3 regions of the Streptomyces sp. NPDC054883 genome follow, and region 2 is predicted to be linked to each of the others. Evidence: riboswitches for the same ligand, from Rfam matches in the RefSeq annotation. Region 2 holds a riboswitch; each other region holds the start of a gene.
The links. A riboswitch is a leader RNA that binds a small molecule or an ion and turns the genes downstream of it on or off. The one in region 2 is predicted to bind cyclic di-AMP.
Positions count from the first base shown of each region.

Region 1: another riboswitch for cyclic di-AMP. It lies ahead of ACWGH1_RS15790 (M23 family metallopeptidase); the one in region 2 lies ahead of ACWGH1_RS17420 (transglycosylase family protein).
Region 3: another riboswitch for cyclic di-AMP. It lies ahead of ACWGH1_RS08800 (LysM peptidoglycan-binding domain-containing M23 family metallopeptidase); the one in region 2 lies ahead of ACWGH1_RS17420 (transglycosylase family protein).

Region 1 is NZ_JBSGYT010000018.1:5,660-12,840, forward strand. Features, by position in the region: gene ACWGH1_RS15775 (bifunctional acetate--CoA ligase family protein/GNAT family N-acetyltransferase) at 1-2,468, opposite strand, end outside; gene ACWGH1_RS15780 (HPr family phosphocarrier protein) at 2,653-2,934, shown strand; gene ACWGH1_RS15785 (GntR family transcriptional regulator) at 3,166-3,831, opposite strand; gene ACWGH1_RS15790 (M23 family metallopeptidase) at 4,042-4,839, opposite strand; cyclic di-AMP (ydaO/yuaA leader) riboswitch at 4,852-5,010, opposite strand; gene ACWGH1_RS15795 (M16 family metallopeptidase) at 5,210-6,577, opposite strand; gene ACWGH1_RS15800 (M16 family metallopeptidase) at 6,598-7,181, opposite strand, start outside.
Region 2 is NZ_JBSGYT010000021.1:4,734-11,914, reverse strand. Features, by position in the region: gene ACWGH1_RS17435 (globin domain-containing protein) at 1-833, opposite strand, end outside; gene ACWGH1_RS17430 (cytochrome P450 family protein) at 954-2,228, shown strand; gene ACWGH1_RS17425 (transglycosylase family protein) at 2,343-3,380, shown strand; cyclic di-AMP (ydaO/yuaA leader) riboswitch at 3,657-3,828, shown strand; gene ACWGH1_RS17420 (transglycosylase family protein) at 3,832-4,554, shown strand; gene eno (phosphopyruvate hydratase) at 4,804-6,099, shown strand; gene ACWGH1_RS17410 (FtsB family cell division protein) at 6,265-6,753, shown strand; gene ACWGH1_RS17405 (DUF501 domain-containing protein) at 6,794-7,181, shown strand, end outside.
Region 3 is NZ_JBSGYT010000008.1:66,058-73,238, forward strand. Features, by position in the region: gene ACWGH1_RS08780 (phosphorylase family protein) at 1-585, shown strand, start outside; gene hpnH (adenosyl-hopene transferase HpnH) at 591-1,622, shown strand; gene ACWGH1_RS08790 (aspartate aminotransferase family protein) at 1,619-3,022, shown strand; gene ACWGH1_RS08795 (tyrosine-protein phosphatase) at 3,043-3,849, opposite strand; cyclic di-AMP (ydaO/yuaA leader) riboswitch at 4,210-4,384, shown strand; gene ACWGH1_RS08800 (LysM peptidoglycan-binding domain-containing M23 family metallopeptidase) at 4,389-5,360, shown strand; gene ACWGH1_RS08805 (SGNH/GDSL hydrolase family protein) at 5,524-6,309, shown strand; gene ACWGH1_RS08810 (MBL fold metallo-hydrolase) at 6,503-7,181, shown strand, end outside.

The DNA of each region.
Region 1 (7,181 bases), on a different contig from region 2:
GGGACTCCGGCGAGCCCGAAGGAGAGGACGGCTCCGGCGGCGGGGTCGATGACGGAGCGCACGACGATGTCGACGCCGCGGGGCACCATCGCCTGGACGACCGGGAGCAGCTCCTTGGGCTTGCCGAGCAGTTCGGTGAGTTCGTCGTAGCTGCGGCGCAGTTCGGCCTCGGAGGTGAGGTCGAGGCGGACGCCGCCGAGGTCCGCCCGGTGGCGCAGGTGCGGGGCGGTGGTCTTCAGGGCCACGGGGTAGCCGAGGATGCCGGCGGCCCGGGCGGCGGCGTCCGCGCTGGGCGCGGGCAGGGTGGTGGGGACGCGGATCCCGTACCGGCCGAGGAGGGCCCGGGCGTCGGCCTCGGTGAGGGTGAGTACGGCGTCGGGCGCGGCGCCCGTGAGGAGCGCGGCGAGCTGGGCGGCGGCTCCGGCCTCGTCGATGTCCTCGAACTCGGGGACCTGGCCGGAGTCGGCGTTGGCCTGCCGCCACTGGGCGTAGCGCACGGCCTCGGCGATGGCCTTGACGGCCCGCTCGGCGGCGGGGTAGGCGGGGATCGGCCCGTGGTCCCCGGCGGCGCGGGGGGCGGCGGTGCCGGCGGCCGGGGCGCTCGCAGGCGGCGGCGCACCGGCCTGGGCGGCGTGCGGGCGGGGGGCCGTGGAGAGGGCGTCGGCCAGGGCGCCCAGTTCCACGTGGACCACCGCCACCGGCTTTCCGGGCCGGGCGGCCACCGCCTCGCGCAGCGCACCCGCCAGGTCGTCGGCCAGTTCCTGCTCCCGCACCCACGGGATCGCCGTCACCACCACCGCGTCGTTGTCCGGCGAGGCCAGCGCCCCGGTCAGGGCCACGCGGAAGTCGTCCGGCGAGGCGAGGGTCGTCAGGTCCAGCGGCGCCAGTGGCCGCAGGCCCTCCGTCAGGCAGGCGTCGTACGTGAGGACCCCCAGCGACTCGGAGTTGCCGAGGATCGCGACCCTCGGCCCGGCCGGCAGCGGCTGCCCGGCCAGCAGCAGGCCGACGTCGACCAGCTGCGTGACCGTGTCGACCCGGATGACGCCGGCCTGTCCGAGCAGCGCCGAGACGGTCGCCTCGGGCAGCCGGGTGCCGGGGACGACGTGGCCGGCCGGGGTGTGCCGCCCGCCGCGGGCCACGACCACCGGCTTGACGGCGGCCGTCCGGCGGGCGAGGCGGGTGAACTTGCGCGGGTTGCCCAGGGTTTCGAGGTACATGAGCGCCACGTCGGTGGCTTCGTCGTCGTACCAGTACTGCAGGATGTCGTTGCCCGAGACGTCCGCGCGGTTGCCCGCCGAGACGAACGAGGACAGCCCCGCGCCCCGCCGCAGCAGCCCGGACAGCAGGGCGATGCCGATCGCACCGGACTGGGTGAACAGGCCGATCCGGCCCCGCTCGGTGGCCGGCGCCGGGGCCAGCGAGGCGTTGAGTTCGACGTCGGGCGCGGTGTTGATCACGCCGAACGCGTTCGGCCCGATCAGCCGCATCCCGTAGGACCGCACCTGCCGCAGCAGGGCGCGCTGGCGCTCCTGTCCCGCGGGGCCGCTCTCCCCGTACCCGGCCGACAGCACCACGAGCCCCTGTACACCGTGCTCCCCGCAGGCCGCCACGGCGTCCGGCACCCGCTGCGCGGGGACGGCGATCACCGCCAGGTCGACCGGGGCGCCGATGGCGGCGAGCGAGCGGTAGGCGCGCACCCCGTCCAGCAGATCGGCGCCGGCCGACTCGTTGACCGCGTAGAGGTGCCCGTGGAAGCCGGTGTCCCGCAGGTTGCGCAGCACCGCCGCCCCGACGCCCGCCCCGGAGCGGCTGACTCCGATCACCGCCACGGAGCCGGGTGCCAGCAGCCGCTGGACGGAGCGGGCTTCGGCGCGCTGTTCGCGGGCGCGCTGCACGGCGAGCGACTCGGCGGTGGGCTCCAGGTCGAGGGTGAGGTGCACGGAACCGTCTTCGAAGCTGCGCCTCTGCTGGTAGCCGGCGTCCGTGAACACCTTGATCATCTTGCTGTTGGCGGGCAGCACCTCGGCGGCGAACCGCCGGATGCCCCGCTCGCGGGCCACGGCGCCGATGTGCTCCAGGAGCGCGGAGGCCACTCCGCGGCCCTGGTGGGCGTCCTGGACCAGGAAGGCGACCTCGGCCTCGTCGGCGGGGGCGGACGCGGGCCGGCCGTCGGGGCCGATCCGGTCGTAGCGGACGGTGGCGATGAACTCTCCGCCGACGGTCGCGGCGAGGCCGACCCGGTCCACGTAGTCGTGGTGCGTGAAGCGGCGCACGTCGCGGTCGGAGAGCCGCGGGTAGGGCGCGAAGAAGCGGTAGTACTTCGACTCGTCGGAGACCTGTTCGTAGAAGCTGACCAGCCGTCCCGCGTCATCCGTGGTGATGGGCCGGATGCGGGCGGTGCCGCCGTCGCGCAAGACGACGTCCGCTTCCCAGTGGGCCGGGTACGAGAGGTCCGACTCGGTGGTCATGGGCACACCCTAAGGGGCGCATCCCCGCGATGGCGCGTGCGCGGCGCATGAGGCATAACGGGACGAACACGTGCAAGCTGGGGAAGGTCGAACGGCGGTGGATCCAGGCCGAAGGCCGGTCCGAGCATTCCGGGCGTCGTGAGAGACTGGTCTAGACAACCGTAAGAACCTGAAGGGCATCACCATGGCAGAGCGCCGCGTCAACGTCGGCTGGGCCGAGGGCCTGCACGCTCGTCCCGCCTCGATCTTCGTCCGTGCGACGACCGCTTCCGGCGTCCCGGTGACTATCGCGAAGGCCGGCGGCGACCCCGTCAACGCCGCTTCCATGCTGGCGGTCCTGGGCCTGGGCGCCCAGGGCGGCGAGGAGATCGTCCTCGCGTCCGAGGCCGAGGGTGCCGAGGCCGCGCTGGACCGCCTCGCGAAGCTCGTCGCCGAGGGCCTCGAGGAGCTCCCCGAGACGGTCTGACCGCCGGGCCCTTCGGGTCATCCGTACGCGGCGGAGCCGCGGCCCCCGTATCGACCGGGCGCCGCGGCTCCGTTGCTTTTCAGACCGAATTCCGGCCACCGGAAACAATTCGGCCACTCGCGCCGGAGAATCCCGCGCACGAGAAACCCGCAACGCAGCGGAATTCCCGTGCCGCGCACGTGAGGGCGGCAAAGCGGACCGGATATCGCTCCCCTTTGTATACGGCCCTTGTTAATGCCGGCCGCTGGCCATGTTTACGGCAGGTTGCGAAGTCCTCACCCTCGGCCGGTGGGATCCGGCCGCCCGGTCGGCGTGCAGAGCGGTCAGCGCCCGGGCGCGCTCGGCGTCGCCCCGCGCCACGGCGTCCACGATCGCGCCGTGCTCGGCCCAGGAGTCGACCGGCCGGGCCGGTGCCTGCACCACGTACATCCAGGCGATCTTGTGCCGGGTCTGCGTCAGCACGGAGATCAGCCCCGGGCTGGCGGAGGCCTGCGCGAGCGTCTCGTGGAACCACCCGCCCAGGGCGCGCAGATCCTCTCCCCGGCCGCTCCTGGCCCGTTCCTGGCCCAGCCTGACCAGACCGCGCAGCACCTTCAGGTGGCCCTCGGTACGCCGGCGGGCGGCCCGGGCCGCGGCGAGCGGCTCCAGGAGCGCCCGCAGCTCCAGCAGGTCCGCCGCCTCCTGGTCGGTGGGCTCGGCGACGCAGGCGCCCGCGTGCCGGCGGGTGGTGACGAACCCTTCCGCCTCCAGGGTGCGCAGCGCCTCACGGACAGGGACGCGCGAGACTCCGTACCTGCGGGCGAGGACCTCTTCGGTCAGCCTGCCGCCCGGCTCGAAGACCCCGGAGACGATGTCGTCACGGATCGCTGTGCATACCGCGTGCGCAGGAATACGCAAGACCTCACTCCGCTCTCATTCCGACTGCCGACTTCCGGCGTTGCCGTCACGACCGTACTGCGACTCTAATGCAGCACACGAACATTTCCGAGGACGGCCGGAAATACGAAACATTTGTCGGCGGACGGAAGGGCGCCCCGGGATACGTCGAAGGCCCCGGCTCGGGGAGCCGGGGCCTTCGACGGAAGCGGTGCGTTCGGTGCCGTCCGGTCAGACGTTGACGCCGTGCGAGCGCAGGTACGCCACCGGGTCGATGTCCGAGCCGTACGTGGCACCGGTGCGGGCCTCGAAGTGCAGGTGCGGGCCGCTGGCGTTGCCCGTGGAGCCCGAGATGCCGATCTGCTGGCCGGCGGAGACCTGCTGGCCGGCGGAGACGTTCAGCGACACCATGTGCGCGTACTGGGTGTAGGTGCCGTCGTTGTGCCGGATGACGACGTTGTTGCCGTACGCGCCGCCCCAGCCCGCCTCGACGACGGTGCCCGCACCCACGGCGTGGACGGTGGTGCCCTCGGCGGCGTGGAAGTCGATGCCCGTGTGGCTGCCGGAGGACCACATGCTGCCGCCCGCCTTGTACTGCGTGCTGACGTACGAGCCGTCGATCGGGGCGACGAAGGTGTTGAGGCGCTTGCGCTCCTCCTCGCGGGCCGCGCGCTCGGCGGCGTCGCGCTCGGCCTTGGCCTTGGCCTCGGCGAGGCGCTTGGCCTCGGCGGCGCGCGTCTTGGCCTCGGCCTCCGCCTGCGCCTTGGCGGCGGTGACCTCGGCGGCCCGGTGCTGGGACTCGGCCTGGGTCTCGATCTCGTTCTGGAGCTCGTCGGCGACGACCACGGCGCTGAGGCCGGTGTCCTCCATCGACGGGGCCGCGGCCCTGTCCGCGGCGAACGCGGGACCGGCCAGGGTGCCGACGACGCCGGTGGTGGCGAGGGCGGCTATGCCGGCGTAACCGGCGGTCTTGCGGCTCATACGGCTTGAACCACGGTGCTTACCGGCGGCACGACTGCCAAACGCCATGAAGGGTTTGATCCTTTCCTTCCCTCTCGCCTACCGGGTTAGCTGACGGGTTCGGAGCAGGAAGGTCTCCTACGGGCCCCTCTTGCGAGGTGGTCCGATTCACCCCAGGGACACTTGTGGGTCCCCGGCTCCCCAGGCTCGCGCCTGACGGGGACTCGGCGATCGCTGCCCGGTGCCGCGGGTGCGGCGCGCACAACTGACGGACAGCACGGCCGACGCTAGGCGGATCTTCGGGCAATCTCCAAACAGACGCGTGCTTTTGTTACCTACGCCACACCACATACGAACAACCACACCACCAAACAGGCAAAAAGGGACTCCGGCGGACAAGCCGCCGGAGTCCCCTGCATCAACCAGGTGGAGGGCCGCGTCAGTTGGTGACGACGGTGACCGCACCGATCCCGAGGGCCCGCACGGGCTCCTCGATCTGCGCCGCGTCACCCACCAGGACCGTGACCAGCCGGTCCGCCGGGAACGCCGCGACGACCGCCGAAGTCGCCTCCACCGTGCCGGTCGCGGCGAGCTGCGCGTACAACTTCGCCTGGTAGTCGTCCGGGAGCTGCTGCTCCACCTGGTCGGCGAGCGTGCCCGCGACCGAGGCCGCGGTCTCGAACTTCAGCGGGGCCACGCCCACCAGGTTCTGCACCGCGACGTCCCGTTCGGCGTCGGTCAGGCCGCCCTCCGCGAGGGTGCGCAGCACCGTCCAGAGGTCGCCCAGCGCCGGGCCGGTGTTGGGGGTGTCCACCGAGCCGCTGATGGCGAGCATCGAGGCGCCCCTGCCGTCGGCGGTGGAGCGCAGCACCTGGCCGAACGCGCGGACCCCGTAGGTGTACCCCTTCTCCTCGCGCAGCACCTTGTCCAGGCGCGAGGTGAGGGTTCCGCCCAGGCAGTACGTGCCGAGCACCTGGGCCGCCCAGACACGGTCGTGCCGGTCCGGGCCGATGCGGCCGATCAGCAGCTGCGTCTGGACCGCGCCGGGCCGGTCCACGATGATCACGCGCCCGGTGTCGTCGGCGGTCACCGGGGGCACTGGCAGCGGCTCGGCGCTACCGCCGGTCCAACTCCCCAGGGTGTCCGCGAGGACCGCGTCGAGGTCGATGCCGGTCAGGTCGCCGACGACCACCGCGGTGGCGGTGGAGGGGCGCACGTGGGCCTCGTAGAAGGCGCGTACGGCCGCGGAGTCGATCCGGGCCACCGTCTCCTCGGTGCCCTGGCGGGGCCGGGACATCCGCAGGCTCCCCGGGAAGAGCTCCTTGGAGAGCTCCTTCGCGGCGCGGCGCTGCGGGTTGGCCAGCTCGTGCGGGATCTCGTCGAGCCGGTTGCGGACCAGGCGGTCGACCTCGCCGTCCGCGAAGGCGGGGGCGCGCAGCGCCTCGGCGACCAGCCCGAGGGCCTTCGCCAGGCGGGAGGCCGGGACCTCCAGGGAGACCCGGATGCCCGGGTGGTCGGCGTGCGCGTCGAGCGTGGCGCCGCAGCGCTCCAGCTCGGCGGCGAACTCCTCGGCGGAGTGCTTGTCGGTGCCCTCCGACAGGGCGCGGGCCATGATGGTGGCCACGCCGTCCAGGCCCTCGGGCTCCGCGTCCAGCGGAGCGGCGAGGTTGATCTCCACGGCGATGACCTGCTGGCCCGGGCGGTGGCAGCGCAGCAGGGTCAAGCCGTTGGGCAGCGAGCCGCGCTCGGGGGCCGGGAAGGCCCACGGCTTGGCCTCGCCGGCCTGCGGCTGCGGGTGGAGGGTCATCGTGACGGCTGCGGTGTCGCTCACTGCTCCGCCCCTTCGTTCTCGGTCTCGTCGGACTCGTCGGACTCCGCAGTGAGCGGCTCGTACACGAGCACCGCGCGGTTGTCGGGGCGCAGCCGCGCCGCGGCGACGGCCTGCACTTCCTCCGCGGTGACGTCGAGGACGCGCCCGACCGCGGTCAGGGCGAGCTGGGGGTCACCGAACAGCACGGCGAACCGGCACAGTTCGTCCGCGCGGCCGGCCACCGTGCTCAGCCGGTCCAGCCACTCGCGCTCCAGCTGCGCCTGGGCGCGCTCCATCTCCTCGGCCGTGGGGCCTTCGGCGGCGAACCGGGCGAGTTCCTCGTCCACGGCCGCCTCGATGTCGGGCACTTCGACCCCGCTGGAGGTCTTCACGTCCAGCCAGCCCAGGGAGGGCGCGCCCGCGAGGCGCAGCAGGCCGAAGCCCGCCGCGACGGCGCTCTGGTCGCGCCGGACCAGGCGGTTGTGGAGGCGGGAGGACTCGCCGCCGCCCAGGACGGTCAGCGCCACGTCGGCGGCGTCGCACTCGCGGGTGCCGTCGTGCGGAAGCCGGTAGGCGGCCATCAGCGCGCGGGCCGGGACCT
Region 2 (7,181 bases):
TCCCGCGCGACGACGAAGAGCCGGACGGCCCGTTCGGGCGGACGCTGCGCGAGCTCTTCCAGCAGGGCCCGGACCGGGGCCCAGCCGGTGCCGGCGGCTATGAGGGTGACGGGGCGGCCGTCGCGGCGCAGCGTCAGGGCGCCGCCGGGCGCGCCGAGGCGCAGCAGCTCGCCCGGGTCCGCGGCGCCGACCAGGACGGTGCTGAGCCGGCCCCCCTCGATCCGGCTCACGTGCAGGTCGACGGTCCCGTCGGGGCGGGGCGCGTTGCCCAGGGAGTACGTGCGCCAGCAGGCCGGGACGCGGTCGCTGCTCACGCTCACGTACTGGCCGGGCCGGTGGCCCAGCGGGGCGTGCGGACGCAGGGTCAGCACGGCGACGTCCCGTCCGTACCGCAGGTGGCGCACGATCTCGGCGTCCCACCAGGGCGGCTCCTCGCTCTGCGCGGCCGCGGCGGTCATCACCCCGGCGATCACCCGGTACGCCTCGGCCCAGGCCCGCGCCACGGCCGGGGTCCACGCCTCGCCGGCGGCCTCGGCGAGCGCGGCGAGCAGGCTGGTGCCGACGGCCGCGTACTGCTCGGGGCCGGCCAGGAACTTGCGGTGGTCGCGGCCGAGGTCGCGGAGATAGGGGAGGAGCGACTCGCTCCCCAACTGGGCGACGACATGGGTCAGGGCGGCGAACAGCCGGTCGCGCTGCCGCTGCATCTCCTCGGGGGCGGCGGGGAAGAGCTCGCGGAGCTCGGGGTGGTGCCAGAAGAGGTGGGAGTAGAAGAACCTGGCCGCGTGCTCGGCGCGTCTCTCCACCACGGCGAAGCTGCTCTTCAAGATCCTCACGTCCACAGCACCGAAGTAGGAACGGCGAACGCGACCGCGTCAAGCGGGAGCGCATCTGCGGCCAGCCCGGGCGAACCGCCCATAGCGGGTGCCGGCCGGCCGCCGGGATACGGTCGACGGGTGCACGAGCCGACTCCCGCAGCCCCCGAAGACCCCGCCTCCCCCCAGGGCCCCACCCTGTTCGACTGGGAGTTCGCCACCGACCCCTACCCGGCGTACGCCTGGCTGCGGGAGCACGCGCCCGTGCACCGGACGAAGCTGCCCAGCGGGGTGGAGGCCTGGTTGGTGACCCGGTACGCCGACGCCCGCCAGGCCCTCGCCGACCAGCGGCTCAGCAAGAATCCGGCGCACCACGCGGAGCCGGCGCACGCCAAGGGCAAGACCGGGATCCCCGGCGAGCGCAAGGCGGAGCTGATGACGCACCTGCTGAACATCGACCCGCCGGACCACACCCGGCTGCGGCGGCTGGTGTCGAAGGCGTTCACCCCGCGCAGGGTGGCCGGGTTCGCCCCGCGGGTGCAGGAGCTGACCGACCACCTCATCGGGCAGTTCGAGAGCAGGGGCGAGGCGGACCTCATCCACGAGTTCGCGTTCCCGCTCCCCATCTACGCCATCTGCGAGATGCTCGGCGTACCGCGCGAGGACCAGGACGACTTCCGGGACTGGGCCGGGATGATGATCCGGCACGGCGGTGGGCCGCGCGGCGGCGTCGCCCGCTCGGTCAAGCAGATGCGGACGTACCTCGGCGAACTCATCCACCGCAAAAGGGATGATCTGGGTGATGACCTCATCTCGGACCTGATCCGGGCCAGCGACCACGGCGACCACCTGACGGAGGCCGAGGCCACCGCCATGGCTTTCATCCTGCTTTTCGCCGGTTTCGAGACGACCGTCAACCTGATCGGCAACGGGCTGCACGCCCTGTTCATGAACCCCGGCCAGCGCGAGCGCCTCCAGGCCTCGCTGGCCGCCGGGGAGCGCGCCCTGCTCGCCACCGGCGTCGAGGAACTGCTGCGCTACGACGGTCCGGTGGAGCTGGCCACCTGGCGCTTCGCCACCGAGCCGTTCGTGCTCGGCGGGCAGCACATCGCCGCCGGGGACCCGGTCCTGGTGGTCCTCGCGGCTGCCGACCGGGACCCCGGGCGGTTCGCGGATCCGGACGCCCTGGACCTCTCGCGCAGTGACAATCAGCACCTCGGGTACGGCCACGGCATCCACTACTGCCTCGGCGCCCCGCTCGCCCGGCTCGAAGGCCAGACCGCGCTCGCGAGTTTGCTGATGCGTCTGCCCGATCTGGAACTCGCCGTTCCATCTGCGGACCTGCGCTGGCGCGGCGGACTCATCATGCGTGGCCTGCGCACTCTTCCGGTCCGCTTCACACCCCGAAACATCTGAGGCCATAACGGGGCACCGCCTGACCCGGAGTCAGTTACCGGCCGAACTTGTGACATGCGTTCGAAGGGGGCTAGGTTCTGCCGTTACCCCGCCGTTATGCGAAAGGTGCACTACATGCGTTCCGGGAACGGCCGCCACAGACGCCCCCGCCAGGTACCCGCCATCGTCGTCACCGCCGGAGTCACGGGCTCCGCGCTGGCCCTGCCGCTGCTCGCGGCCACCAACGCCTCGGCTGCCGACACCTCCACGTGGGACAGCGTCGCCGAGTGCGAGAGCGGTGGCACCTGGAGCGCCAACTTCGGCAGCGGTGCCTACGGCGGACTCCAGTTCACCCAGGAGCAGTGGAACAACGCGGGCGGTCTCGAGTTCGCGGCGCGCCCGGACCTCGCGAGCCGGTCCCAGCAGATAGCCGTCGGCGAGCGGGTGCTGGCTTCGCAGGGCCCCCAGGCGTGGCCGCTGTGCGCCGCGTCCTCCGGGCTGGTCAAGGACGGCCCCGCCGCCGACGTGGACCCGGGTGCGCTGGGGGCTCCCCGGCAGGTCGCCCCCAGTCCCTCCCGCCCCGACAACGCGGTCCCGGACGCCGGCTCCGGCGACCCCGCCACCGACTTCGGCGCACCCACCCCGGCCGCCCCGGCCCCCGGCGCCCCGAGCCCGTCCGCCACGGCGCCGTTCACGCTGCCCGTCGCGCCGCTCGCGCCCAACAGCGGACTGCCCGTCATGCCCGAGCCGGACCTGCCGACGACGCCCGACCCGACGCAGCCCGGCGCCCCGTCCGCCACCGCGCCGGCCACCCCGACGACGCCGGGCACCGCGACGGCGCCGGCCACGCCCTCCCCGTCCGGGACGCCCGCCGCGCCCGCCGGCCCGGCCGCCGGGACGCCGTCCGCCACGCCGAACGCCCCCACGGCCGACTCCGCGGCCGAGGGCGGCGGCAAGCACCGCGGCCCGGCGGCGGTCGAGACGCCCGCTGCGCCTGACGCCGCGTCGGACCCCACGTACACGGTGAAGGCGGGCGACAGCCTGACCGCCATCGCCAACGCCCAGGGACTCAAGGGGGGCTGGAACGCGCTCTACGAGGCCAACGAGCAGGTCATCGGCAACGACGCCGACCTCATCAAGCCCGGGCAGAATCTGGATCTAACCAAGAAATAACGGGCACTTCGGGCGGGCGTAAAGAGCTGAATGCCCGTTATCCGCAAGTGAGACATGCGTCTCTTCCGGTCAACTGGCGCGTCTCGTACCGAAGCTCCCGCAAACCCCGCCCTCACCTGCGAAAACGCCCCTAAGCGGAACGCAAGCAGGCCGATTTCTCCCCGATGTCCCTCGTTGAACATCGGGGAGAGACCTGTCTACCTTCTGAATCGCTCGCCACCGCGGGCCCCTTCGACCGCATCGCCGAATCCTGCCGGCGGACGGAGGGAACAGTCGTCGCGTAAAGCGCCGAAGGCAGGAGCGGGGGAACCAAGGTAGGCGCCGGGACCGGCCGTTGAGAGACGGCCACGGAACCGGCTAGGGGTTAAGCCGCGCGCTGGTCGCGCGGCCGGGCAACTCACTCGCCCGAACCCGACAGCTCACCTCGCAGGCGTCGGTGAGGAGAAACTCCATGCTGCTTTCCGGCAAGGGCAAGCACCGCCGCGCCACGGCCATTGAGCGGACCACCCGTATCGTCACGCTCGCCGGCGTCGCCGGTGTCGCCGTCGCCGCGCCGCTCATGGCAGCCGGCTCCGCGAGCGCCGCGACCGGCTCCGAGTGGGACCGCGTCGCGGCCTGTGAGTCCGGCGGCAACTGGGCCATCAACACCGGCAACGGTTACTACGGCGGCCTGCAGTTCTCGTCCTCCACCTGGGCCGCCTACGGCGGCAAGGCGTACGCCGCGCAGGCCAACCAGGCCTCCAGGTCCCAGCAGATAGCCATCGCCGAGAAGGTCCTCAAGGGCCAGGGCAAGGGCGCGTGGCCGTCCTGTGGCGTGGGCCTGTCGAACTCCTCGTACAACGGCGGCGGTGCGGCCGAGGCCCCCAAGCCGAAGCCGAAGACCGAGACCGAGACCAAGGCCGCCCCGGCGCCGAAGAAGGAGACCAAGCGGCCCGAGGCCCCGGTCACCCGCTCCGAGCGCGCCGAGGCCCCCAAGGCCCCCAAGGCCGCCCCGAAGACCGAGGCCCCGAAGACGGGCAACGGCTCGTACGAGGTCAAGGAGGGCGACACCCTGGGCACCATCGCCGAGGTGAACGGCGTCAAGGGCGGCTGGGAGAAGCTCTTCGAGCTGAACAAGGACATCGTCTCCGACGCCGACCTGATCTTCCCGGGTCAGAAGCTGAAGCTCAGCTGAACCATCGGGTAACACCGACTCCGGCCACCGCCCGGCGCGTACCCCACGCGCCGGGCGGTGGCGCGTCCGCGGCCGGATCGCGGCCGACCGGCGGTCCCTTTGTCCGGGAAAGCGGGTGTCCGGCCGGTTTTTCGTCCCAGGACGCGGGCGGTCGGCGGGTCCAGTGCCCGGAGCCGGTTAGGCTCTAGTCGGCAGGGCCGTCCTACGGCCGCCTGCCACCGCACACCCAGCGTCACATCCCAGAAGGAGATGCTCGTGCCGTCCATCGACGTCGTCGTAGCCCGGGAAATCCTGGACTCCCGAGGCAACCCCACGGTCGAGGTCGAGGTGGGCCTCGACGATGGCAGCACCGGCCGTGCTGCAGTCCCGTCCGGCGCCTCCACCGGCGCATTCGAGGCCATCGAGCTCCGTGACGGTGACCCCAACCGTTACATGGGCAAGGGTGTCGAGAAGGCCGTCCTCGCCGTCATCGAGCAGATCGGCCCGGAGCTCGTCGGCTACGACGCCACCGAGCAGCGGCTGATCGACCAGGCCATGTTCGACCTGGACGCCACCGACAACAAGGCCTCCCTCGGCGCCAACGCCATCCTCGGCGTCTCCCTGGCCGTCGCGCACGCCGCGTCCGAGGCCTCGGACCTGCCGCTCTTCCGCTACCTCGGCGGCCCGAACGCGCACCTGCTGCCCGTCCCGATGATGAACATCCTCAACGGTGGGTCGCACGCCGACTCCAACGTCGACATCCAGGAGTTCATGATCGCCCCGATCGGCGCGGAGTCCTTCTCCGAGGCGCTGCGCTGGGGCGCGGAGGTCTACCACACCCTCAAGAAGGTCCTGCACACCAAGGGCCTGTCCACCGGCCTGGGCGACGAGGGCGGCTTCGCCCCGAACCTGGAGTCCAACCGCGCCGCGCTCGACCTCATCCTCGAGGCCATCAAGCAGGCCGGCTACACCCCGGGCAAGGACATCGCGCTCGCGCTCGACGTCGCCGCGTCCGAGTTCTACAAGGACGGCAAGTACGAGTTCGAGGGCCAGTCCCGCTCGGCCGCCGAGATGACCGACTACTACGCCGAGCTCGTCGAGGCGTACCCGCTCGTCTCCATCGAGGACCCGCTGTTCGAGGACGACTGGGCCGGCTGGAAGACCATCACCGACCGCCTGGGCGCCAAGGTCCAGATCGTCGGCGACGACCTCTTCGTCACCAACCCCGAGCGGCTGGCCCGCGGCATCGAGGAGGGCTCCGCGAACGCCCTGCTCGTCAAGGTCAACCAGATCGGTTCGCTGACCGAGACCCTGGACGCCGTCGAGATGGCCCAGCGCAACGGCTTCAAGTGCATGATGTCGCACCGCTCCGGCGAGACCGAGGACGTCACCATCGCCGACCTCGCCGTCGCCGTGAACTGCGGCCAGATCAAGACCGGCGCCCCGGCCCGCTCGGACCGCGTCGCGAAGTACAACCAGCTGCTGCGCATCGAGGAGATCCTCGACGACGCCGCCGTGTACGCGGGCCGCTCGGCCTTCCCCCGGTTCCGCTCTGCGGACCAGTAGGCACAGCCGCTCTGCGGACCAGTAGGCACAGCCGGTCCGCGGACCGGTAAGCACGACAAGGGGCAATCACCGCCTCGCGGAGCTGGCCTCCGTACGTCCCCGCACTCGGTCCCGTACCGTGTGCGGGGACGTATTGCGTACCGCGTGCGAAGGGGAGGCGGGACCATGGCCGGGAACCGGGATCGGTTCTCCACCTTCTCGACCGCGACCAGGCTCAAGCAGCTCGGCGAGCGGACCGCCGCCCACGTGTACCGCTCGCAGTCGCGCCGTCAGGTCCGCCGCAGCCGGCTCACCGGCCGTGCGGCGCTGCTCGTCCTCGTCCTCTGTACGCTGGTCGTCGCCCTCGCGTATCCGATGCGCCAGTACGTGTCCCAGCGCTCGGAGATCGCGGACCAGCAGCGGGCCGCCGACGGCGCGCGCAAGCGCCTCGAACAGCTGCGCGACGAGAAGGCCCGCTGGCAGGACCCGGCCTACGCCGAGCAGCAGGCGCGCAAGCACCTGCACTTCCTGCGCCCGGGCGAGATCGGCTACATCATGAACGACCCCGGGGCCGAGGCCGCGGAGCACCGCCGCACCGGGCAGGCCGGTTCCGACCGGCCCTGGTACTCGAACGTCTGGGACGGCGTCGACAAGGCCGACCGGCCCGGCGACTGACCCAGACCACCCACACGAAACGAAGAGACGCACTCCAGGCATGCAGACGCCCCCGCCCCAGACCGACCGCACCGAGCCGACCGCCGCGGACATCGAGGCGTTCGAGCAGCAGCTCGGCCGCCCGCCGCGCGGCCTGCGCGCCATCGCCCACCGCTGTCCCTGCGGGCAGCCGGACGTGGTGGAGACCGCCCCCCGGCTCCCCGACGGCACTCCCTTCCCGACGCTGTACTACCTGACCTGCCCGCGCGCCGCCGGTGCGATCGGCACGCTGGAGGCCAACGGCGTGATGAAGGAGATGCAGGCCCGGCTCGCCGAGGACCCCGAGCTGGCCGCCGCCTACCGGGCCGCGCACGAGGACTACATCACCCGCCGCGACGCCATCGAGGTGCTCCAGGGCTTCCCGAGCGCCGGTGGCATGCCGGACCGGG
Region 3 (7,181 bases), on a different contig from region 2:
CGGCTGGCCCTGGGCAGCGGCGGCGACCGCGGCTCGCCTCAGGAGTACGCCGTCCTGCGCACCGGCATGGGCCCGCGCGCCGCCGAGCGCGCCGTCACCCGGGCCCTCGCCCCGCCCGGCATGACGGGGGCCGCCGTCCTCGCCACCGGCTTCTGCGCCGGCCTCGCCCCCGGCATGAACCCGGGCGACCTGGTCGTCGCCGAGGAGGCCCGGGACCCCCGCGGCACCGTCGCCTGCGACGGCGCCCCCCTGCTCGCCGAGGCACTGGCCCGGGCGGTCCCCGGCCGGACCGTGCACACCGGCGCACTGACCGGATCGGACCACGTCGTACGGGGCCAGGAGCGCGCCCAGCTGCGCGCCACCGGCGCCATCGCCGTGGACATGGAATCCGCGGCCACCCTGTGGACCGCCACCAGGGGCGCGAGCCGTCCGGTTGCGGCCGTCCGGGTGATCGTGGACGCTCCGGAGCACGAGCTCGTCCGAATCGGCACGGTTCGCGGAGGAATATCGGCCTTCCGCGTATTGCGTGCCGTACTGCCCGCGTTTTATGACTGGCACCGTTCTTTGCTGCTCCCCAGGAGGTGAGCCAGATGGCCATGCCGTTGCGACAGTCCATCAGGGTCGGGACCTATCTTCTCGAACAGAAGCTGCGCAAGCGTGAGAAGTTCCCGCTGATCGTCGAGCTGGAGCCGCTCTACGCCTGCAACCTGGCCTGCGAGGGGTGCGGGAAGATCCAGCACCCCGCGGGGGTGCTCAAGCAGCGCATGCCGGTCGCCCAGGCCGTCGGCGCCGTGCTGGAATCCGGGGCACCCATGGTGTCCATCGCCGGCGGCGAACCCCTGATGCACCCCCAGATCCACGAGATCGTCCGGCAGTTGGTCGCGCGCAGGAAGTACGTCTTCCTCTGCACCAACGCGATGCTGCTCCGCAAGAAGATCGAGAACTTCACCCCCTCCCCGTACTTCGCCTTCGCGGTGCACATCGACGGGCTGCGCGAGCGGCACGACGAGTCCGTGGCGAAGGAAGGCGTCTTCGACGAGGCCGTGGCGGCCATCAAGGAGGCCAAGAGCCGTGGTTTCCGGGTCACCACGAACTCCACCTTCTTCAACACCGACACACCGCAGACGATCATCGAGGTGCTCAACTACCTCAACGACGACCTCAAGGTCGACGAAATGATGATCTCGCCCGCCTACGCCTACGAAAAGGCCCCCGACCAGGAACACTTCCTGGGCGTCGAGCAGACCAGAGAACTCTTCAAGAAGGCGTTCGCCGGTGGTAACCGGCGGCGCTGGCGGCTCAACCACTCCCCGCTCTTCCTGGACTTCCTGGAAGGCAAGGCCGATTTCCCCTGCACCGCCTGGGCCATTCCGAATTACACGCTCTTCGGCTGGCAGCGCCCCTGCTACCTGATGAGCGACGGATACGTCCCGACGTACCGGGAACTGATCAACGACACCGACTGGGACAAGTACGGCCGCGGGAAGGACCCGCGCTGCGCGAACTGCATGGCGCACTGCGGCTACGAACCGACCGCCGTCCTCGCCACGATGGGCTCCCTCAAGGAGTCCCTGCGCGCGGCCAGGGATACGATCGGCGGCAACCGCGGTACGTCGGCATGACCCCCGCGACGGGCGGCGGCAAGGGCTTCGACCTCGGCGCCCTGCTGGCCGAACGCGGCGCCGAGCGGTACGAACTGCACGCCCGGCACCTCAACCACCAGCTGCCCCGGATGCTGCACACCCTCGGTTTCGACAAGGTCTACGAGCGGGCGCAGGGGGCCCACTTCTGGGACGCCGAGGGCAACGACTACCTCGACATGCTCGCCGGTTTCGGCGTGATGGGGCTCGGCCGGCACCACCCGGTCGTCCGCCGGGCCCTGCACGACGTCCTGGACGCCCAGCTCGCCGACCTCACCCGCTTCGACTGCCAGCCCCTGCCCGGGCTGCTCGCCGAGAAGCTCCTGTCCTACAGCCCCCACCTGGACCGGGTCTTCTTCGGCAACAGCGGCACGGAAGCGGTGGAGACGGCCCTCAAGTTCGCCCGGTACGCCACCGGACGCCCCAGGGTCCTCTACTGCGACCACGCCTTCCACGGTCTGACGGCCGGCTCCCTCTCGGTCAACGGCGAGGGCGGCTTCCGCGACGGCTTCGCGCCCCTGCTGCCCGACACCCGGATCCTGCTTGGCGACCTGACCGCGCTGGAGCGGGAGCTCGAACGCGGCGACGTGGCCGCCTTCGTCGTGGAACCCGTCCAGGGCAAGGGGGTGCTCGCGCCGCCGCCCGGGTTCCTGCTCGCCGCCCAGGACCTGCTGCGCCGCCACAAGGCGCTGCTGATCGCCGACGAGGTACAGACCGGCCTCGGACGCACCGGGGAGTTCTACGCGTACCAGCATGAGCCGGGCGTGGAACCGGACCTGGTGTGCGTGGCCAAGGCGCTCTCCGGCGGCTACGTGCCCGTCGGGGCGACCCTGGGCAAGGACTGGATCTTCAAGAAGGTCTACTCGTCCATGGACCGGGTGCTCGTGCACTCCGCGAGCTTCGGCTCCAACGCCCAGGCCATGGCCGCCGGACTGGCGGTGCTCACCGTCATGGAGGACGAGGGGATCGTGGCCCGTGCCCGGGCGACGGGGGACCTGCTGCGCGGGCGGCTCGCGGCCCTGGTGGACGAGTACGAGCTGCTGCACGAGGTGCGCGGGCGGGGGCTGATGATCGGCATCGAGTTCGGCCGGCCGTCCTCGCTCGGGCTGCGCAGCCGCTGGACGATGCTCCAGGCGGCCCGCAAGGGACTCTTCGCGCAGATGGTCGTGGTGCCGCTGCTGCAGAAGCACCGGATCCTCACCCAGGTCTCCGGCGACCACCTGGAGGTCATCAAGCTGATCCCGCCGCTGATCGTGGACGAGGCTGACGTCAACCGGTTCGTCGGCGCCTTCCGCGAGGTCATGGACGAGGCGCACGGCGGGGGCGCCCTGATGTGGGACTTCGGCAGGACGCTGGTGAAGCAGGCCGTCGGCAACCGCTGACGGCCTGCCGCAGGGGTCGTTCAGTCGAGGAGCCGGTCCCTCAGCCGGCCGAGGGTCGCGGGCGTGAGCCCGAGTCCCTCGGCCAGGTAGGGCTCCACTCCGCCCCACGTACCGTCGATGGTCTCGAAGGCCGTGGTCAGGAACTCGTCGCGGGCGTCGAAGAGCGGGGCCAGCAGCTCCATCACCTCGGGGGAGCGGGCCTCGGGGGAGTCGTCGCCGCGGCGCACCCGGTAGCGGTTGTGCGGGGCGTTCGACTCCAGGTAGTCCGCCACGATCGCCTCGCGCTCGACCCCCAGGGCGAGCAGCGTGACGGCGATCGAGAGCCCCGCCCGGTCCTTGCCGGCCGCGCAGTGCATCAGGGCCGGGACGCCGTCCTCGGCGAGGGCGTGCACGACCCGGCTGTGCTCGGCCGTCCGGTCCCTGATGATCGACCGGTACGAGTTCCGCATCCGGGCGGCGGCCCTCCCCTCGCCCAGCAGCCCCCGGAGCTGACCCAGATCGCCGTCCCGGACCATGGTCCAGAACTCCCGGCCGTCCGCGGGATCCGTCAGCGGGATGTTCACGTTCCGGACGCCGGGCAGCTCGACGTCCGGCCCTTCCAGCGCGTGGTCGGCGCCGTTGCGGAAGTCGAAAACGGTGTGGAGGCCGAGCGAGGCCAGGAATTCCACATCGTTTTCGGTGGCATGTGCGAGATGTCCGCTTCGGAACAGAAGTCCCGTCCTGACCCTTCGTCCGTCGGTGGTCGGCAGTCCTCCCACGTCGCGGAAATTGCGCACTCCGGACAGTTCGGGCCCCGTGGGCGGGTTGGCGGCTATCTGCTGGGTCACGGGACGGGTCCTCCGCATCGTCGTGGGCCGTCGCGGCCGGGGTGGTGGGCGCGCGGCCGTGGGGCCGTTGCCGACTGTCCGAATTGGACCGGTTGCGAACAACTTGCCATATCCGGGGGCGAGATCGCGGCCGATCCCGTGAGCCAGATCATACGGTGACCGTGCGTGCCTGATCGCGAAACCCGAATTCCCTTGTCGCCGCGGTCGTTGCGGGAGCGGAATGGACGGAGGGTGACGGAAATTCAGCCGGCTTTTGCCACCTGCTATTCCGTCAGGGAATTCATGGCTTGTTGTGCACGGCGTCGCTCGATTACCTTCGCGATCGATCCGGGTGGACCGCCGAATCCTGCCGCCGCCCGGGAACCGCACCCGACTATTCACGCGCGCGGCAGGAGCGGGGGAACCAGGTAAGCCGCTGTTCCGGACGTTCCCGCCGGAACGGCTCGGGGTGAAGCCGTACGCCGTTGCTGTGCGTACGGCCGGACATCTCCAGCCCGAACCCGACAGCTCACCTCGCAGGCGACGGAGAGGAATTCGTCATGCCCGCACACGGCAAGCACCGCCGCCCGAAGTCCCTTGCCATACCCCGCGGACTGGCCGCCGCCGGTACCGGCGGCGCGGCCCTCGCGCTGCCGCTGCTGGGCGCCGCCGGTGCCCATGCGGCCCCCGCCGCGGCCCCCGCCGCGCTGCCCGTCCAGGCCCCGCAGCTCCCGGCGTCCGCGCAGGCCGCGCCCGCCGTCACCCCGGTCGCCGCCCCCGGCGTCTACACCGTCGTCCCCGGCGACTGCCTGTCGCAGATCGCCGCCGACCGCCACCTGTCGGGCGGCTGGGAGCGGCTGTACGCCGACAACCGCGAGGCCGTCGGTGCGGACCCCTCGCTGATCCACCCCGGGCTCAAGCTGACGCTCGGCGGGCACGGGGACCGGACCTCCGCCAAGCCGGCCTCCCGGGACTCCGGGCCGGCGTCGGTTCCGTCCTCCTCCGACCGGTCCTCCGGCAAGGCTCAGGCGCCTTCCGAGACCGGCTCCGGCAGCGCTTCCGCCGCCGAGCGGCCCGCCGCACCCGCCGCGCAGGGCTCCGGCTCCGCCTCCGGCGCCGTCACGGCGGCCGGATTCGTCGCCCCGGTCAGCGGCGGGATCTCCACCCCGTACAAGCTCGCGGGCAGCATGTGGTCTTCCGGTTACCACACCGGCGTCGACTTCATCGCGAGCACCGGCACCACCGTCAAGGCGGTCGGCGCGGGCACCGTGGTCACGGCGGGCTGGGGCGGTGCGTACGGCAACGAGGTCGTGATCCGGCACGCCGACGGCAAGTACTCCCAGTACGGCCACCTCTCGCAGCTGTCCGTCTCGGTAGGCCAGAGCGTCACCGCCGGGCAGCGCATCGGGCTCTCCGGCGCCACCGGCAATGTGACCGGCCCTCACCTCCACTTCGAGATCCGCACCGGCCCGTCGTACGGCTCGGACATCGACCCGCTCGCGTACCTGCGCTCGAAGGGCGTCGGCATCTGACGCCGGGCGGGCGTGGGCAGGTAGCCGCGTGAGGCCGGGACCCCGAGGGGGTTCCGGCCTCACGCGATTCTTATTCCGCATGTGCGTGGTGGCGTAGATCACGGTCCGTCAAACCCTGCTTACGTTGGCGTAGGTCGCCCGCGGGGGTGAAGGATGTGGTGCTGTGGCAGCGACGAAGACGACACTCAAGACCATCGGCTCGTACGCGGCGATCGGGGACAGCTTCACCGAGGGCGTAGGGGACCCGGGACCCGGGGATTCGTATCTCGGCTGGGCGGACCGGCTGGCCGTGCTCCTGGCCGACCAGCGGGAAGAACACGATTTCCGGTACGCGAACCTGGCCGTCCGGGGGAAGGTCCTCGACCAGATCGTGGCCGAGCAGGTGCCGAGGGCCAAGGCCCTCGCGCCCGACCTCGTCACCTTCTGTGCGGGGGGCAACGACATCATCCGTCCGGGGACCGACCCGGACGACGTGGCGGAACGCTTCGAGGCGGCCGTCGCCGACCTCGCCGGCTCCGTCGGCCAGATCATGGTCACGACCGGCTTCGACACCCGGGGCGTGCCGGTCCTCAAGCACCTGCGGGGCAAGGTGGCGACGTACAGCGCACACGTGCGCGCCATCGCCGACCGGTACGACTGCCCGGTGCTCGACCTCTGGTCGCTCAGGTCCGTGCAGGACCGGCGGGCCTGGGACACCGACCGGCTGCACCTCTCGCCCGAGGGGCACACCCGGGTCGCGCTGCGCGCCGCCCAGGTGCTCGGGCTGGACGTACCCGCCGATCCCGACCAGCCGTGGCCGCCGGAGCGGCCGCGCGGCTCGGTGGACGTGACGCGGGACAACATCCAGTGGGCGCGCGAACACCTCGTGCCCTGGATCGGGCGGCGGCTGCGCGGCGAGTCCTCGGGGGACCACGTCGAGGCGAAGCGGCCGGACCTGCTGCCGCTGTAGGGCGTACGCGACGGGGGCGGGGCCGGGACACCGCGAGCCGCCGGGGCGGGCACGGGGCACCGCGACACGCCGGGGCGGGCACGGGGCACTGCGACACGCCGGGGGCCGCAAGCGGAATCCCTGGGGGCCGGTGTGCGTTGGGATGGTCGTAGACACGTACGACCGTCCTGCCCCCATCCTCACAGGAGGCGCCTTGTCCGGCTCCCGTCCCCTGCGTCCCCGGCTGCGTGCCCTGCGGCCCGAAGCCTTCGGCGCGGACCCGTCCGGCGCGCGGCTGGAGCGGATCCTGCGCTCGCCCAACTTCGCCGACGGAGTCTTCCAGAACCCGGTCGGGGCCCGGACCAGGCCTTCCGGCTCCATGGCGGAGTTCGCGAAGATCTACTTCCACAAGGAGCAGCGCCTGCGGCGCAGCCCGGGTGCGCCGATCCCGGTCTACCCGACGACGCTGGCCGAGCTCGCCAAGCCGCCGGCGAGCGGACTGCGGCTGACGTGGACGGGGCACTCCAGCGTCCTCGCCGAGATCGACGGCCGGCGGGTCCTGTTCGACCCGGTGTGGGGAGAGCGGTGCTCTCCCTTCCCCTTCGCGGGGCCCAAGCGGCTGCACCCCGTGCCGGTACCGCTCGCCTCGCTCGGCGAGGTCGACGTCGTGGTCATCTCGCACGACCACTACGACCACCTCGACCTCCCGACGATCAAGGCACTCGCCGGTACCGACACGGTCTTCGCCGTCCCGCTCGGCGTCGGCGCCCACCTGGAGCGCTGGGGAGTCCCGGCGGACCGGCTGCGCGAACTGGACTGGAACGAGAGCACCAAGGTGGCCGGGCTCTCCCTCACCGCCACCCCCGCCCGCCACTTCTGCGGGCGCGGCCTGC